One region of the Actinoplanes derwentensis genome, then DNA from elsewhere that is predicted to be linked to it. Evidence: riboswitches for the same ligand, from Rfam matches in the RefSeq annotation. Region 1 holds a riboswitch; the other holds the start of a gene.
What was found. Region 1 has a riboswitch for thiamine pyrophosphate ahead of BLU81_RS26935 (ECF transporter S component). Riboswitches for the same ligand answer to the same signal wherever they lie in the genome.
Positions count from the first base shown of each region.

Region 1 (9,046 bases):
GCGCCAAGGCGACATCTTCGTCCGCAACGACGACACCGGCCGGATCGTCTACACGGGTCCCGACGTCGCTGACGTGTCCCTGCTCATGAGCGAGCTCGTCGACGCGCTCGACAGCGCCGACCACGGTGATCTTCCGAGCCTTGTCCAAGGGAGCATGGGACATCTCAATCTGGTCATGATCCATCCCTTCCGGGACGGTAACGGGCGCATGGCCCGATGTCTGCAGAGCCTCATCCTTGCCCGTGGCGGCGTGCTCACCCCGCTGTTCATGAGCATCGAGGAATACCTCGGGCGCAACACCGCCGACTACTACCGAGTGTTGGGCGAGGTCGGCGCCGGTGCGTGGAATCCGCACAATGACGCACGCCCATGGCTCCGTTTCACACTGACCGCGCACCTTCGGCAGGCTCGTACCATGCTCCGGCGTGTCAAGGAGACCGAGAGGCTGTGGAACGAACTGGAGTTCGTCTGTCAGCGGCACCGTCTTCCCGAGCGCGTCCTTGTCGCGCTGTTCGACGCAGCCTCCGGTCTTCGCGTCCGCAACAGCACCTACCGAGCAGCGGTCGAGCAACAAGGAGACGAGCCGATCAGTGAACAGACCGGCTCCCGAGACCTCAAAGAGCTTGTCAACGTGGGTCTGCTGCGCCCCCGGGGCCAGGCCCGCGGCCGGTACTACGTCGCCGACGAGGAGATCGCCCGGCTGCGCCAGCAGATCATCGATACACGCGACGACCGCGACGACTCCGACCCGTTCGCCGGGTCACGGTGACGTTCCATCGGTCAGCGCCGAGGGCGAAACGAGCCGCTCGTGATCTGGCTCGCCGTTGCGTCGGCCAACGCTGGGGTGGCGACGCCGAAAGGGCCTGACCTGTTCGACGTCAGTGTCCTTGTGCGCTCGGCGGTGAGGCCGCGGTGCAGATCTCGGAGGGACGTCACGATGTCCTCCTCCGCCAGGTAGGTGTCGTTGCCGAGGACGCTCTGCGCGCTCATGATCTTGGCCGCTACCTCGGTGGCCGTGTCTGCGGCCAGGTCGAGCTTCGTCTGTTCCTGATCCTGCGGCACCAGGCCACCCCCGATGGTGCCGACGATGTCGACGACCACGGCTGCGGCGAGAGCGGCGCCGCCAGCGGCCAGCGCCCCACCCGCGGTACCGATCACGCAGAGGGCGATGCTTCCCCACTTCATCGCATCGGCGCCGGTGCACGCGCTGTTGCTGAGTTGCTGGGTGGCCCTGATGGCGTTGTCGAGCATGGCCAGAACAGACTTCCGGAAGCGGATGTGGACGACCTTCGCTCCCTCGACGGCGTTCCGGGAGTACCTGATCAACTCCCGCTGATTCGGTACCACGGTCTCCAGCGGCGTGACGAGGTGGTCGATGAAGTTGTCCTTGAAAGCGCCCTCCCAGAACGCCATCTCGACCCGCACGTCGTTGATCCGCCCGAGTGCCGGCGATGCCCCGACCCAGGCGCCGTTCGTGCTCGCCCGGCCTTCCAGCATTCCCTCGATTCTGGCCAGCGACTCGATGACCGGGTTGAGAGCGTCCGGGTCGGGATCGAGGAACCGCTCGAACGACGGAACCACCCATTCATAGTCCTGGGTTCGTACCCGCTCCCGGTACATGTCGGCTTCCGCTGTCGAGATCGGGATGGCATCCCACTCACCCGGATGGTCGTTGGCCCACTTGTCGTTGATCGCCTTCGTCCAGGACGTGGAGTCCTCGAGGGTCTGCCGGATCAGTTCCTGCTTGAGCTTGTGAGCCTTCTCCCGGACGGCCGTCGCATAGGCCTGCCCGGCCAGCTCCGCCGGCGTCGTCAGGTTCGTGTCCGTCACCACGCCTCCTTCTCGTCGGTCCGGATGTGGTTCAGGAAGCCGGGTAGGGCTCGCCGTGGTCCTCGGCCGAACCGGGCAGCGGCGGATTGGACGGGACGTCCGAGGGATCGAGGTTGCGGGGATCCGCGAGGTGGTCCCGCAGCAGGTTCGCGTTCGCCGTGTCCACGTCCAGGTAGGCCTGCGTCGCGTTGCGGACACCCTGTCCCGCGTCCAGCACGGTGGTGCCGACCTGCTCCATCATCGCTTGCATCTCGGCGCGAAGATCCTCCCAAGCGGTGCCGATCGCGCTGGTCATGATGCTGGACCCGGGATATGCCGGTCCGCTGACCCGGAACGAGCCACCATCGCCCGCCGATCCACCGAGAAGCCGGTTCGCGTCGTAGAACACGTCCGCGACCCGCGGCAGGAGCACTTCGGACACCCGCCAGAGATGGAACAGGTCACCACCGGTCACTTCCGCAGCCATGCGCCGGACTCCCCTCATACGATCGCGGTTCACACCCGCCTGCGGCGGGCCATCACAGACAACGTCATGACAAGTACGACGCCCGCGGCGCCCGCGATCCACAGCAAGGCCGGCACCCGTTCCGTGCCGCCGGTGTCATTCCCCTCCGGGAGCAGGGCCGGCATCGAGAAGACCCGGCTGCCCACCGTGTCGATCAGGTAGAGCGGCCCGGCGGCGCTCACGCTCGTAGCGAGGCCCACCGGATCCCGCGCGCCGAAGGGGTCAGTGGTCAGGGCCACCGCCGTGGTCACGGTGCCGTCCGTGCCGAGCCGCCGGACGGTTCGTTGCCGGTTGTCGACGAAGTAGACGCCGTCCTTGCCCGCGCTCACCGCGGTGGCGTTGAAAGGTGCGGAGGTCGGCCGGTTCTCATCGGCTGCCCATCCGCTGCCCGCGGATTCGACGATCGTCGCCAGCTTGCCGTCGTGGAGACGGCTCAACTGGGACGTCGCGCTGGTGATCCAGACGTCACCGGCGGCGTCGGCGGCCAGCCCGATGGGCAGGGACGCCGGCGTCGACAGTGGACGGGCATCGTCTCCCGGCCGCACCTCGACGATACGACCGTTCTCCCGATCGGCGAGATAAAGGGTTCCGGACGGGGTCACCGCCAGGGAGTTGATCGTGACGATGGGGCTGCCGAGCGACTCGGCGGTCACCCGGGCCTCGATGGTTCCGTCGGCTGCCAGCGCGTACACCCGTGAGGCCAGGCTGTCCGCGATGAAGAGCGTGCCGTCCGCTCCGACCGCCAGCGTATTGGGCAACCCGAGGGAGACGTCGGTGCCTTTGGCGCCGGCCGGGACCGGTCCGGTCGAGGCGGTCTGTCCGTCGTTGCCCGCGACGGTACGGATGACGCCGTCCACGCCCACGGCACGCACCCGGTGATTGCGGGTGTCCGCGATGTAGACCGTGCCGTCGGCGGCGACCGCCGCACCCAGTGGCCGGTTCAGCCCCGCTTCGGCAGCCGATCCACCGTCACCGGCGAAGGTGGCCCCTTTCCCGCCGGCCACGAGGCTCGGCGCGGCTTCCACGGCCCGAGCGAAGGCTGGCATCGGCGCCGCGAACACTGACGCGGTGAGAACCGCCAGGACGGCGACACGAGGACTCATCACAACTGAGGTGTACCACGGCAGGGTCGGATAGGTTCAGTGACGTCGATGGGAATTGATGATCAAGCTGCGGAAACGAGGCGGCCGTGTGGCATCAGGAGACTGATCTCGGCGAACGGTTGCGAACCATGAGCGTCACCGGCACCTCATCGGACGGCGCCATCCAGGCCACTGTCACCGGCGAGAACCGGTTGGAGTTGAGGTTCCGCGCCCGGACTTACCAGTGGTACGACGATCGTGGACTCGCCCGGCAACTCAGCGCATTGGGCACCAGTACCTGGGTCGTATGGACACGCCGGCGTGCGGAGATCACCCGCCTCGCGCTTGGGCAGAGCCGCGGCGAAGCGGAGCAGAACCGGCGCCGCGCCGGCGATCCACGAGCGCAACGGTTCGCCGAGGAGCTTCAGGAACTCGGCTGTGAGGGGATCTCTCCCGGCGGTTGTGTTCACCTCCGGCTCACCGGGGCCACCCGCTGGCAGGTCGAGATCGTCGAAGGCACCGTCCGTGACACATCCGAGCGGTTCTTCGTCCAGGAAGCGGTGTCAGCCTTCGACGCGGTGATCCGTGATCGTACGGCGAAACTGGCCCTTCTTCGCGGCGAGTACTTCGACATCGGCGTGCCACGGAACTGGATCGATCAGGCCGGGCCGGACGGCGCCTGGATCAGCCGACGATCGGGTTGAAGAAGCCCAGGAAGACCGCGGCGGCGATGATTGCCAGCGCGGTCAGGAAAGCTGATGCCAGCAGGAACGTGTCCGGGGTGGTGAAACGCTGGCGGCGGGCGTAAGTGCGGGGCACGCCCGAGTCGAAGCCGCGGGCGTCCATCGCCACCGCCAAACGGACGCCTCGGCGTAGCGCTCCGACCAGCAGGGCGAACGCCGTCGAGGCGAACAGGCGCAGTCTGGCCAGTGGGTTGTGGCCGGCGTCTACGCCTCTGGCTCGGCGGGCCAAGGTCAGGGTTCGCCACTCCTGGCCCAGCAGGGGGATCAGGCGGAACGCGGCCAGGGCGCCGATCGCGAAACGGGCGGGGGCCTTGGCGTTCTGGACCAGGGCGTCGGCCAGGTCGGTGGGGTCGGTGGTGGCGAAGACCACGATGCCGGGCAGGGCTATCGCGAAGATGCGCAGGATCAGGGCGAACGCGGTGGACAGCACCCCGGTGGTCACCGTGATCGGGCCCAGAGCCAACAACAGCGAGCCGGTCCGGTCGGCGGCGAACAGGATCATCGTGACGAGGATGCCGGCGGCGCTGAGCAGCAGCGGCATGGCCCGGCGCAGGAGCAGGCCGGGGCGGACTCCGAAGAACGGCAGGACCAGTACTTCGACGACCAGGGCGGCGGCCGGGGTGAACGGGTCGACTGTGGAGATCAGCGGCAGGGTGAAGAGGAGGGCGGCGCCGGCCTTGGCGACCGGGTTGCGACGGGCGAGCGGCGCGGTGGGATCAGCGATCGGCGCGAACGAAAGAGTCACGGCCGCGACCTTCGGGGGAGTGGGTCCGGTGCCGGTTCGCCGAGGGGGACGATGCGGTCGGCCAGGGTGCGGACGAACGCCTCGTCGTGGGTGACCGCGACGATGCCGTGGCCGTCGTCGCGCAGCGCGGCCAGCAGATCGGCCAGCTCGCGCCAGGTGCGGCGGTCCTGGCCGAACGTGGGTTCGTCGAGGACCAGCAACTGCGGGGCGGTGGCCAGCGCGGTGGCGACACTCAGCCGGCGGGCCTCACCTCCGGACAGGGTGTACGGGTTGGCTTCGGCCAGGTTGTCCAGGCGCAACCGCTGCAGCAGCTCGTCGACGATCCGGGTGACCTCGGCGGGGGAGTGGCCGATCCGCCGGGGGCCGAGGGCCAGTTCGTCGGCGACCCGGCCGGTGACGAACTGGTGTTCCGGGTTCTGGAAGACCGAACCGATCCGGGTGGCCAGGGTGGCGGCCCGCCAGCGATGCGGTGGCCGGTTGTCGCCGAACGCGGTGATCCGGCCGGTGCTGGGGGCGAGCAGGCCGCCGAGCAGCAGGGCCAGGGTGGATTTGCCGGCACCGTTGGGGCCTGTCACGGCCAGGATCTCACCGGCACCGGCGTGGATCGAGACGGGCGCCAGACGGCCGGCCACGGTCGCCTGCTCCGCACGTACCAGAACGTCGGTCGTAGGAGATGTTGATTTTAGAAGGGGAAAGGTGAAACCCGGCACCCAGACGCCCTCGCCGGCTAGTTTGTCGCCGTAGGCGGCGAAGATCACCTCGGGTGATCCGTCGGCTCGCACGCCGCCGCCCGGCTCCAGGACCACCACCCGGTCGACCAGCGGCAGCACCTCGGCGACCCGGTGTTCCACGATGATCAGCGTGGTGTCGGGGCCGGTGGCGCGGGTGATCGCCGCCCGGATCAGCGCGGCGCCGGACGGGTCCAGATTGGCCGTCGGTTCGTCGAGCAGCAGCAGGCCGGGGCGAAGAACGAGGACGCCGGCGAGGGCCAGGCGCTGCGCCTCGCCGCCGGAGAGCGCGGCGGTCGGGCGATTGATCGGGTACGGGAATCCGGCTCGATCCAGCACATCGGACACCCGCGGCCAGATGTCGGCGGCGGGAATCCCCTGGTTCTCCAGGCCGAACGCCACGTCGTCGCCGCTGCGGGCCATCACGATCTGGGTCTGCGGATCCTGGAAGACGATGCCGGCCCGCGAATCGGGGCCGCCGATCTCGATCGTGCCCTCGGACTCACCGGAGTCCGCCGGCAGCAGCCCGGCGAGAGCACTGAGCAGGGTGCTCTTGCCGGCCCCGGAAGGACCCAGCAGGAGCACCCGCTCGCCGTGCCGGACATCGAGGTCCAGCCCGCGGAGAGCCCAGGCGCGGCGTCCGGCGTGCCGCCACCCGAAACCGCGAAGCCGAACGTCACTCATCTCTTAGATGGTTGCCCGTTCCCGGCCAGCGCCGAACCTGTCCAGCACCCCGGTCGGGGTCAGCGCCCGGACCAGCGCCCAGGCGCCGAGCCCGGCCAGGATGGTGCCGCTGACCACGGTGAGCAGCGCGTACGGCACCCGGTACGACCACAGCGCGGTCTCCGAATTCCAGGCGAAGAAGTCGAAGAGAGCCGCACTCGCCCCGGTCAGCGCACCAGCCAGCAGAGCCGCCGGCAGGTTGAAGGTGCGGTAGAACAGGACCGCGAACGCCAGCTCGGCGCCCAGGCCCTGGACCAGGCCCTGCGGGATGACGGTGGCACCCCACGCGTTGCCGAGCAGCGCCGACACGATGGCCGCCACCAGCTCGGTGTAGAGGGCGGCGCCTGGTTTGCGGACGATCAGCCCACCGAGGACGGCCGGGATCAGCCACACTCCGTAGAGCAGTGTCTGCGCCGGGGGGAAGAAGGCGAAGGCGCCCTCGGTGACCGACCAGACCGTGTTCCAGGCCCAGAAGATCACGCCGAACGCCACAGCGATGACGGAGGCGACGACGATGTCTATCGTTCGCCACCGGTTCGGGTTGGTTGTCATGAAACGCCTCCCAGCGGGTACCGGGAGGAGACGCACGCCGTGGCCCCCGGGCGACGGTGCCCGGGACACGACGCGGCTGGAGAAGACCGAACTTCCTGCGCTGGCATTACCCAGATCAGGTGCGAGGGTCTGCGGATTTACCCGCACTCTCAGCGCTGTGCGCTCCCCTGTCGGATTACATTTGCTGCGGTGACCGTAACACCTGGTAACGGGTGGGTACAGGAGGGGATCACGTGATCGAGGTCAAAGCTCGCGGACTGACATTCGACGTCCACGAGGGCGGTCCACAGGACGGGGATCCGGTGCTCCTGCTGCACGGATTTCCGCAGGATTCCCGGGAGTTCGACCTGATGGTGCCCCGGTTGCACGCGGCCGGGCTCCGGACGTACGCGCTGGACCAGCGTGGCTGTTCGCCCGGCGCACGGCCTGCTGAACCGGCCGCGTACACGATGGGCTCGGTGACCGCCGACGCGGTGGCCGTCCTCGACGCGCTCGGGGTGGAGAAGGCGCACGTGGTCGGCCACGACTGGGGCGCGCAGGTCGGCTGGCAGCTCGCCGCCCGCCACCCGGAGCGGGTGCGGACCCTGACCGCGATCTCGGTGCCGCACCCGAGAGCGCTGGCGCTGGCGTTGCGGCTCCGGACCAGTCAGAGTGCCCGGCTCGCCTACTTCAGCGTGTTCCGTTCGCCGGTGGCCGAACGGCTGCTGCTGGCCCGGCACGGGATGATGCTGAAGGCGATGCTGCGGCCGATCGGGATGCGCGCCGAGCAGTACATCGCGGCGATGCGCGAACCGGGCCGGCTCACCGGCGGCCTGAACTGGTACCGGGCGTTCAACGGTGACGACGTCGCCAACCTGGGCGTGGTGAACGTGCCGACCACGTTCGTGTGGAGTGACAAGGACCCGGTGATCGGCCGGACCGCGGTGTTGCGCACCCGGGACTGGGTGGACGCCGACTACCAGCTGGTGGTGATGCGCGGAGTCAGCCATTGGGTGCCCGAACAGGCCCCCCGTGAGCTGGCCGAAGTGGTGCTGGCACGGATCGGCGTTTGACCATGGGGTGGTTCGGGGAATTCGGCGCGGCATGGCGGTCGATACCCACTCCCCCCGTGAGACCGAGAAGCAACGCTGGGACCGCAACTTCGCGGATCTCCTTCAGGAGCTGCGCGTCGCGCAGACCGGCGTGCAGATCCTCTTCGCGTTCCTGTTGACCCTGCCGTTCAGCAGCGGCTTCCCGAACACCACCGATTTCCAGAAGGACACCTACGTGGTGGCGCTGATCAGCGCGGCGTTCGCCACCGCGATGATCATCTCGCCGGTGGCGTTCCACCGCGCGCTGTTCCGGCAGGGCCGCAAACCCGAACTGGTGCGGTACGCCCACAAGATGGCCACCGGCGGTCTGGCCTTCATGCTGATCGCGATGACCACCAGTGTCCTGATGATCACCGACTATCTGCTGGACTGGAAGTGGGCGATCCCGCTGACCGTGCTGACCGGCGGCTGGTTCCTCACCTTCTGGGCCGTCCTGCCGTTCGCCCACCGTGAGTGGGGCGACGACGATGACGACGATGACTCAGCGGCGGCGGTGTCGTAGCCCCAGTCTGCGCAGTTCCAGATCGGCCAGGGCGGTGACCGCGGCCGGATCGCCGGAGCGCCAGCTCTGAGCGATGTCCGGCCCCAGTTTCGCCAGGTCGGTCAGGGGCTGCGAGGCCAGTGCCCGCAACGCCAGCAGATCCTGCCCGGCCGGGTTGTCGCGGACGGCCGCCGCGACCCCGGCCCGGCGGATCCAGCGCACCCGCAACGGCAACCACAGGAAGAGCACCAGAGCCAGCGGTACGGACAACGCGATCGCCGGCAGGATAAGCGCCAGCTGAGCCACGAACTCCTGCTGGTCGTGACCGGCCTCGGCGATCGACCGGGCGGCGTCGGCGGCCCCGGTGAACGGTTTGGTCAGCTCGTCACCGACGAGCGGAACCCGCCCCACCTTGCCGCTGGCCTCGGCCAGGTTGGCGGCGATGCCGCTGCCGGCGCTCTCCAGTTTCTGCCCGGGAACGGCGAGCTGCTCCACCGTGTCGTGGATCCACAACGCCACCCGGATCCACAGGTAGACCCAGAGGACGACGGCGATGTCGGTGAGAA
Region 1 covers NZ_LT629758.1:6,157,477-6,166,522, reverse strand. The annotation lists gene BLU81_RS26970 (Fic family protein) at 1-769, shown strand, start outside; gene BLU81_RS26965 (hypothetical protein) at 781-1,830, opposite strand; gene BLU81_RS26960 (hypothetical protein) at 1,862-2,296, opposite strand; gene BLU81_RS26955 (NHL domain-containing protein) at 2,326-3,438, opposite strand; gene BLU81_RS26950 (YbaB/EbfC family nucleoid-associated protein) at 3,525-4,121, shown strand; gene BLU81_RS26945 (energy-coupling factor transporter transmembrane component T family protein) at 4,102-4,905, opposite strand; gene BLU81_RS26940 (ABC transporter ATP-binding protein) at 4,902-6,317, opposite strand; gene BLU81_RS26935 (ECF transporter S component) at 6,321-6,908, opposite strand; TPP riboswitch at 6,983-7,087, opposite strand; gene BLU81_RS26930 (alpha/beta fold hydrolase) at 7,145-7,960, shown strand; gene BLU81_RS26925 (DUF6328 family protein) at 7,992-8,501, shown strand; gene BLU81_RS26920 (hypothetical protein) at 8,481-9,046, opposite strand, start outside.

Region 2 (9,046 bases), 710 kb from region 1:
ACGGAGGCTGACCTTCTGGACATCCGGAACTTCGGCCAGAAGTCGATCGACGAGGTCAAGATGAAGCTCGCCGGTATGGGCCTGGGCCTGAAGGACAGCGCGCCGTCCTTCGACCCCGCGCACGTGGTCGACTCGTTCGGCGACGTGGACTACGACACCGACGACTACCGCGAGACCGAGCAGCTCTAAGAGCTCGGCTGCGCCACATTTCAAGGAGCATCTGAAATGCCCACGCCCACCAAGGGTGCCCGCCTCGGCGGCAGCCCGGCACACGAGAAGCTCATCCTGGCCAACCTGGCCACCGAGCTCTTCCGGCACGGGAAGATCAAGACCACCGAGACCAAGGCCAAGCGGCTCCGCCCGCTGGCCGAGCAGCTCATCACCAAGGCGAAGCGTGGCGACCTGCACGCCCGTCGCCGGGTTCTGGGCACTGTGAAGGACAAGGACGTCGTGTACGCCCTGTTCGAGCAGATCGCGCCGCGGTACACCAACCGCCCCGGTGGTTACACCCGGATCACCAAGACCGGTCCCCGCAAGGGCGACAACGCTCCGATGGCCGTCATCGAGCTGGTCGAGGAGCTCGAGGTCGCCGTGACCACCGGCCCGTCGAAGGAGGCCCGCAAGGCCGCCGCGCAGCAGGCCAAGGTCGAGGCGCTCGCGCCCGAGGAGGACGAGACCCCCTCGAGCAAGAGTGACGACCAGGACGCTGAGGCTCCGGTGAGCGCTTCCGGCGACAAGGGTGCCGAGACCGAGGCTGACAAGGCCGAGGGCGACGACACCGCCAAGGCCTGATCCTCACGGCCGTAGTTTCATCGGCTGAGGCCCGGCATCCTTTCGGGGGTGCTGGGCCTCAGTCTTTTCCGTGAACGAGGAGTGATGACCGAAACGATCCGGCTGCGGCTGGACCTGTCGTACGACGGCGCTGATTTCTACGGCTGGGCGATCCAGCCCGGTAGACGTACCGTCGCCGGGGTCTTGCTCGAAGCCTTTGCCCGGCTCGTCGGTGCGGAGACGCGACTCGGGATGACGGTGGCCGGCCGCACCGATGCCGGTGTGCACGCGACCGGGCAGGTCTGTCACGTCGACCTGCCGGTCGAACACTGGACCGAACTGTCCCCGACGTTGCTGCGGCGGCTCGCCGCCCTGGTCCCGCCGGACGCCCGGGTCCGGGCGATCACCCCGGTTCCGGATACTTTCGACGCGCGGTTCTCGGCGACCTTCCGGCGGTACGAGTACCGGGTCTCGGACACCCAGTGGGGACCGGAGCCGCTGCGCCGGCACGACACCCTCGGCTGGCCACGGCCGCTCGATCTGGACCGGCTCAACGCGGCCGCGGCCGGGCTGGTCGGCGAGCACGACTTCGCCGCGTTCTGCAAGCGCAAGGAGCACGCCACCACGATCCGGGCGATCAACCGGCTGGACTGGCGACGGGACCCGGACGGGATCTGCGTGGCGACCGTGCGGGCCGACGCGTTCTGTCAGGCCATGGTTCGCAGCCTGGTCGGGGCGATGCTGGCGGTCGGGGACGGCCGGCGGGGCCCGGAGTGGCCGGCCAAGCTGCTCACCCAGCGCGAGCGCTCCAACGTCGTGGTGGTGGCCCCGGCCCGTGGACTGACCCTGGTCGAGGTCGGGTACCCGGACGTGGCCGAGTACCGGACCCAAGCCGTCGCCACCCGCCGGTTGCGGTCAAGCCCGGTCGCGTGATCCACGGGACGCGGCCCCGGCCCGGCGGACCAGCACCCGATCGTGCAGGTGGGTGTCCAGCAGTTCGGTGGTGACCCGCTGGACCCGTGGGTCGCCGGCCGGCACCAGAGCGCCGGCCGGCCCGGTGATCACGCAGTACATGACGTAGTGGCCGCGGGTGCGCCACAGCACCGGAGTGCCCGCGGCGGTGGCGGCGCCGGACATGTCGGCGAACCCGCCGTCACCGGTCTCCACCAGGGCGCGGACCTGATCGTTGACCGCGGTGGCACTCGCTGTGTCGGGCAGGTTCAGCATGCCGGCGGTGATCCGGTAGTCGGCGTATCCGACGGTCAGGGCGGCCCGGACGGCTTGCGTACACCCGTACCGGGCCAGGGTCGTCCGCAAGGCGCCGGTGGCCGCGACCGCGCAGTCGGCCGTGACCTCCCGCGCCGTCGTCGCGAAATCGGCGGAGCCGGCCGGGAAGACCTCCGCGGTGCTGAGCGCTGCGGGATCGACCGTCCGGGACGCGATACGGGCGTCGATCTCCGCGGAGGCGAGGGTACGGCCGGGGGACGGCCGCTGTTCGTCGGCGACGACGAGGATGCCCACCATCACGAAGATGCCGAGCACGATCAGGGCGGCGAGGCCGCGGGCGAGCAGATGAGCGGTCGGATGGGGTTCGCTCCGGAGGTGCCGCCGGGTCGTTCGGCGGTGCCGGCCTGCGGAGCGCGTCGGGGTGGCGTGCCGCATCCGCTCAAGCTAGGCGTGCACGCTGATCTATGAACGCACAGCCTGTCCGCCACCCCGGCGCGCAGGCCGTGACCCGGCGGCGGGAAACTCAACGGGTGAGCGCCGACCACTACTTCACCGCCGAACCCGACGCGCCGTTCCACAAGGGCGAGATCGAGTTCAATGCCGCCGGCCGGGATTACCGGCTCGCCGTCGCCTCCGGCGTCTTCTCCGCCGGGCGCCTCGACCCCGGCACCGCTGTGCTGCTGCGCAAGGGCGCACTGCCCGACCAGAACACCGAGGGCATCCTGCTGGACCTCGGATGTGGGTACGGTCCGATCGCCTGTGTGCTGGCCACTGAGGCGCCCCGGGCGACCGTCTACGCGATCGACGTCAACTCGCGTGCCCGGGAGCTGGCCGCCGAGAACGCCGAACGACTCGAACTGGCCGGCCGGCTGCTGGTCACGGCACCCGACGACGTCCCGGACGAGGTGACCTTCACCGAGATCTGGAGCAACCCGCCCACCCACGTCGGCAAAGCCGAACTGCACGTGCTGCTGGAACGCTGGCTGCCCCGCCTCGCCCCCGGCGGCGTGGCCTGGCTGGTGATCAACCGGCACCTCGGCGGTGACTCGCTGCACACCTGGCTCGTCGGGCTGGGATGGACGGTCGAGCGGATGGCCAGCCAGAAGGGCTACCGGGTGCTCCGGGTCACCGGAAAATCGGCTGACTGAGCAGTTCCTTACAGGGAGGATGCCGCCATGGGTTATGTGGATGTCGCCAGCGCCGGATTCGTGCTCCCGGACGGCCGGGAGCTGTTCTCCGACGTGTCGTTCCGGGTCGGCGAGGGTGCCAAGGTCGCGCTCGTCGGTCCCAACGGAGCGGGCAAAACCACGCTCATGCGGATGGTGGCGGGTGATATACCCACCCAGAGCGGGACGATCGCCAGAGCCGGTGGACTCGGGGTGATGCGCCAGTTCATCGGCATGATCGGCGACGACCGGACCCTGGAGGACCTCGCGTTGTCGCTGGTCGCGCCACCGCTGCGAGCGGCCGGCGAGAGATTGGCCACAGCCACCGCGGCACTCGACGAGACCGAGAAGACCCAATTGGCGTACGCCAACGCGCTCGCGAACTGGGGTGAGGCCGGCGGCTACGACGCCGAGGTCCTCTTCGACACCGTGACCGTCGGCATCCTCGGCAAGCCGTGGGAGCAGGCCCGGCACCGGGTGGTGCGCACCCTCTCCGGCGGTGAACAGAAACGGTTCGCCCTCGACCTGCTGTTCCGTGGCTCCGACGAGGTGCTGCTGCTCGACGAGCCGGACAACTTCCTCGACGTCCCCGCCAAACGCTGGCTCGAACAGCGCCTGCGCGAGTCGAGCAAATCGGTGCTCTACGTCTCCCACGACCGGGAGCTGCTGGCCGAGACCGCCGACCGGGTGGTGACCGTCGAAGGTGGCGGCGCCTGGACCCACCCCGGCGGTTTCATCTCCTGGCACGAGGCCCGGGTCAACCGGCACGAGCGGATGGAGGAACTGCGCCGCCGCTGGGACGAGGAGCACGAGAAGCTGAAGGAACTCGTCTTCACCCTGAAGAACAAGGCCGCCTACAACGACGGTCTCGCCTCCCGCTATCAGGCCGCGCAGACCCGGCTCCGCAAGTTCGAGGAGGCCGGCCCGCCGCCGCTGCCGCCGAAAGACCAGTCGGTCCGGATGAACCTGCGCGGTGGCCGCACCGCCAAACGTGCCGTCATCTGCGAACAGGTCGAGATCGAGAACCTGACGTTCCCGTTCGACCTGGAGATCTGGTACGGGGACCGGGTGGCCGTTCTCGGCGCCAACGGCACCGGCAAATCCCACTTCCTGCGGCTGCTCGCGGCCGGTGGTACCGACCCCGACCTGGAACACAAACCGGTCGACGGGGCACCGCTCGCGCGCGTCGCCCACGGCGGCCGGGCCCGGCTCGGCGCCCGGGTGCGGCCCGGGCACTTCTCGCAGACACACGACCGGCCGGAGTTGATGGAGAAGACCCTCGTCGAGATCCTCTGGCGCGGTGACGACCATCGGTCCGGACAGGACCGGGCCGGGGCGATGAAGTCCCTCAACCGGTACGAACTGGCGGCCCAGGGTGACCAGCGGTTCGGCACCCTCTCGGGTGGACAGCAGGCCCGGTTCCTGGTGCTGCTGCTGGAGTTGTCCGGTGCGACCGTTCTGCTGCTCGACGAGCCGACGGACAACCTGGACCTGGCTTCGGCGGAAGCGCTGGAAGAGGGGCTGAAAGCCTTCGAAGGCACGGTGATCGCGGTCACGCACGACCGCTGGTTCACCCGGTCCTTCGATCGTTTCGTGCTGTTCAGGAGCGATGGCGAGGTCGTCGAGGTGCCCGAGCCGGTCTGGGACGTGCGCTAGCTTTTTTCGTCACGGACCGGTTATGGTCCGGTTACTTACTACCCCACGGGAGTCCGGGCACCGGGCTGAGAGGGGGGCTGACGCGGCCCCCGACCGTCGAACCTGATCCGGGTAATGCCGGCGCAGGGAGGAGTGCTTCATGGGCACATCGTTTCCCCGTATCCATGTCATAACGGACTCGATCGACGTCGTCCGTGGTGTGGCCGGGCTCGATGAAGTGGCCGTTCAGATCCGGGTCAAGACCAGCGACGCCGCCGCCTACGCGGTGGCCGTCGAAGCGGTCGCGATCTGCCGTTCGGCCGGTACCACGGTGCTGGTCAACGACCGGGTCGGAGTGGCACTGGCCGCCGGTGCGGACGGGGTGCACGTCGGTGCGGACGACCTGCCGGTCGACGCCGTCCGGCGGGTCCTCAGGCGGTCCGCGATCATCGGTGCCACCTGCCGGTCCGCCTCGTCGGCGCGGGCGGCGGTGGCGGCCGGGGCCACCTATCTCGGCGTCGGGCCGGCGTTCCCCACGTCCACCAAGGACGGACTGCCACCACCACTCGGAGCGGCCGCGATCGCGGCCGTCGCCGAGGCGGTGCCGGGCACTCCGGTCCTCGCCATCGGCGGCATCACCGCGGAACGGGTGCCGCAGCTCGCGGTGCACGGCATCGCGGCGGTCTCCGCCTTCGTGGCGGACCCGAAGGGAGCAGTCGCAGACTTCCTGGCGGCCCTGCGATGAGCAGGGGTCACTCCGCGCGGCCTGCTTCTCTCCCGGCGGCACCCGGTTCGGCCTTCTCGGCGTCGCCCGGTTCCGTTCTCCCCGCGTCGTCCGGTTTCTTCGGGATCCGGGTGGCGGTTGCTGGGGGCGGGATCATCGGGCTCGCCATCGCCGCCGAGTTGCTCGCTCGTGGGGCCGACGTCACCGTTCATGATCCGGCGCCGGACGGCAGGGACGGGGCCTGGCACGTCGCGGCCGGGATGCTCGCGCCGGGTGGCGAGTCGGCCTTCGAATATCCGCACCTCACCCGGCTGCTGGAGGCGTCCCACGCGATGTGGCCGGAGTTCGCGGCCTCGCTCGGTGACGTCGGCTACGACACGGCCGGGACGCTGTCCGTCGCCCTCACCGCCGATGACGTGGCCGAGTCGGCGCGCGAGTGGAGACACCAGAAGCTCGCCCGGTTGAGCGGATCTCAGGTGCGTGATCGCGAACCGGCGATCTCGCCGCGAGTGCGGGCCGGAGCGTTCGCGGCCCACGAACATCAGGCCGACCCGCGCAAAGTGGTCGCGGTGCTGCGGGAACGGCTGAAAGGCCGGATCGTCGCCCACCGGGTCACCGATCTGTCCGACGTGGACGCGGACGTGATCGTGGTCGCCGCCGGTGTGGGGACGGCCGCCCTCACCGGGTTGCCGATCCGGCCGGTCAAAGGCCAGGTGCTGCGCCTGCGCGGGGAGCCGGGTCTGCTCCGGCACGTGATCGACGGGGCGGCCGACGGGCGGCACGTCTACCTGGTGCCCCGCGCCGACGGTGAAGTCGTGGTCGGAGCCACCCAGGAGGAACGCGCCGACCTGCACACCACCGCATCAGGGGTGCACGACCTGCTGCGCGCCGCCCTCGATCTGGTGCCGGGTCTCGCCGAACACGAACTGACCGAGGTGACCGTGGGCCACCGGCCGGGCACGCCGGACAACGGTCCGGTCCTGGGAGCCCTCGACGACAGCCCCGGCCGCCGGATCGTGGTGGCGGCCGGGCACTTCCGTAACGGGATCCTGCTGGCCCCGATCACCGCACGACTCATCGCTGACCTGGTGCTGACCGGGTCAGCGGATCCGATCATCGACGGGTTCGCCCCCGGGAGGTTCCGATGAGACTGACGATCAACGGCCAGGCGCAGAACCGGCCGAGCACCTGCTCCGTCGCCACCCTGGTCGCCGAGATCATCGCGGCACAGCGTGGAGTGGCGGTCGCCGTCAACGGCACGGTGGTGCCCAGGTCCACGTGGGCGAAGGTGGACCTCGCCGACGGGGACCGGGTCGAGGTCCTCACCGCCGCGCAGGGAGGCTGACGATGGACAACGGGTTCCTGCCGGACAACGGGCTGATCCTCGGCACCGGCGGGGCGAACAGCCTCGCCGCCCTCGAAGAGGCGATCACGGCCTCGGAGACGACGCTGGTCACGGTGGCGTTGCGCCGGGTGGACGCCGCCGGGCCCGGGCTTCTGCCGATGCTGGACCGGCTCGGGGTGCGGGTGCTGCCGAACACGGCCGGGTGTTACACCGCCGGAGACGCGGTGAAGACGGCGCAGATGGCGCGGGAAGCGTTCGAGACCGACCTGATCAAACTGGAGGTGATCGGGGACGAGCGGACCCTGCTGCCGGATGGTGTCGAATTGCTGCGAGCTGCGGAGACACTCGTCGCGGACGGGTTCACGGTACTGCCGTACACCAGCGACGACCCGATTCTGGCCCGCCGGCTGGCCGACGCCGGATGCGCCGCGGTGATGCCCGCCGGTTCGCCGATCGGATCCGGGCTGGGCATCTCCAACCCGCATCACATCGAGCTGATCGTGCAGAGCGTCGACGTGCCGGTGGTCCTCGACGCGGGCATCGGAACGGCCTCGGACGCGGCCCGTGCCATGGAACTGGGCTGCGACGCGGTACTGATCGCCAGCGCGATCACCCGAGCCGACGACCCGGCGGCGATGGCGGCGGCGATGCGGCACGCGGTCACCGCCGGACGGTTGGCCCGGTCCGCAGGCCGCATCCCCCGCCGATTCCACGCACTGGCGTCCACTCCGGACGACGGGATTGCGCGGTGGTGACGCCGGGCGGCAGTGTCGGGCCTGGTGGGAGCGCGGTGGTGACGCCGGGCGGGCTCGTTGTGCTCACGGATCGGCGGTCCGCTTCCGGGTCGCTGGTGGAGGCGGTCCGGGAGGCGATTCGCTGCGGCGCGGCGTGGGTCGTTCTTCGCGAGCGGGATCTGCCGTACGCCCGGCGAATGGCTCTGGCAGTTGAACTCCGTGCGATCGTCCCGTCCGGTCGATTGATCGTTTCCGGTCCCGACCCGCTCGGCGGGAGCGCCGTCCACCTGGCCGGCGCCGATCCGCTGCCGTCGGGCGTCGCGTCGGCGGATGGTCGGCGACTCGGTGCCGGGTCGTCGGGGATCTCCCTGATCGGGCGCTCCTGGCACGGGTTCGAGGATCTGTCGGGTGTGGACTACGTGACCGTTTCGCCGGTCTATCCGACAGTGTCCAAGCCGGGCTACGGGCCGGCACTCGGTGCGGCCGGGGCCGCCGGGATGCGCGCGCCGGTGCCCTGGCTGGCGCTCGGCGGGATCGACTCGGCGGAGCGCGCGCGGGAATGCGCCGCGGCTGGGGCGGTGGGCATCGCCGTGATGGGTGCGGTGATGCGGACGCCGTCGCTGGCCGGGGAACTCACCGCGGCCTTCGCGGGGGTTGGGGCCGGGCGATGGTGACTCCGCCGGTGGTGTTGACCATTGCCGGGTCGGACTCCGGTGGGGGTGCGGGGATTCAGGCCGACCTGAAGACGTTTGCGGCGTTGGGGGTTTTCGGGACTTCGGTGATCACGGCGATCACCGCGCAGAACACCCTCGGTGTTACGGCTGTCCACCCGGTGCCCGCTGATGTCGTAGCGGCTCAGTTGGATGCGGTTCTGGGGGATCTGCCGGTTGTCGCGGTCAAGGTCGGCATGATCTCGGATCCGGCAGTGGCGAAAGTGATCGCGGAACGTGCGGGGGACCTGCCGAATCTCGTGGTGGATCCGGTATTGGTGGCCACCGCGGGGAGCCGGCTGGGGGAGGCGGGCGTGGTGGGGTTGCTCTTGCCGTACGCCCGGGTGGTGACGCCGAACCGGCATGAAGCCGGCGCCCTGCTGGGACGCCGGGTGGAGACCGTCGACGAGATGGTCTCGGCGGCGGCCGAGCTGGCGGCGCTCGGGCCGCGGGCGGTCGTGGTGACCGGTAGTGAACTGGCGCTCGACGTCCTGCACGTCGACGGGGGGAGCACGCTGCTGCGGGGTGAGCCGGTGGCGACCGGTAACAACCACGGGTCGGGGTGCACGTTCTCGTCGGCGATCGCGGTGCGGCTGGCCGCTGGTGACGCGGTGCCGTCGGCGGTGGCGGCGGCCAAGGACTACGTGAACCGGGGCCTGCGTGGCGGCGCCTCGTGGCGGCTGGGTGCGGGGCCCGGACCGCTGGACCACTTCGGCTGGTCCGCCTGACCCCTG
Region 2 covers NZ_LT629758.1:6,864,060-6,873,105, reverse strand. The annotation lists gene BLU81_RS30115 (DNA-directed RNA polymerase subunit alpha) at 1-189, shown strand, start outside; gene rplQ (50S ribosomal protein L17) at 226-792, shown strand; gene truA (tRNA pseudouridine(38-40) synthase TruA) at 877-1,704, shown strand; gene BLU81_RS30100 (hypothetical protein) at 1,687-2,433, opposite strand; gene BLU81_RS30095 (class I SAM-dependent methyltransferase) at 2,529-3,146, shown strand; gene BLU81_RS30090 (ABC-F family ATP-binding cassette domain-containing protein) at 3,174-4,820, shown strand; TPP riboswitch at 4,856-4,966, shown strand; gene BLU81_RS30085 (thiamine phosphate synthase) at 4,960-5,544, shown strand; gene thiO (glycine oxidase ThiO) at 5,649-6,671, shown strand; gene thiS (sulfur carrier protein ThiS) at 6,668-6,868, shown strand; gene BLU81_RS30070 (thiazole synthase) at 6,871-7,623, shown strand; gene BLU81_RS30065 (thiamine phosphate synthase) at 7,659-8,276, shown strand; gene thiD (bifunctional hydroxymethylpyrimidine kinase/phosphomethylpyrimidine kinase) at 8,273-9,040, shown strand.
Region 2: linked by a shared signal. The riboswitch ahead of BLU81_RS30085 (thiamine phosphate synthase) and the one ahead of BLU81_RS26935 (ECF transporter S component) in region 1 are both predicted to bind thiamine pyrophosphate.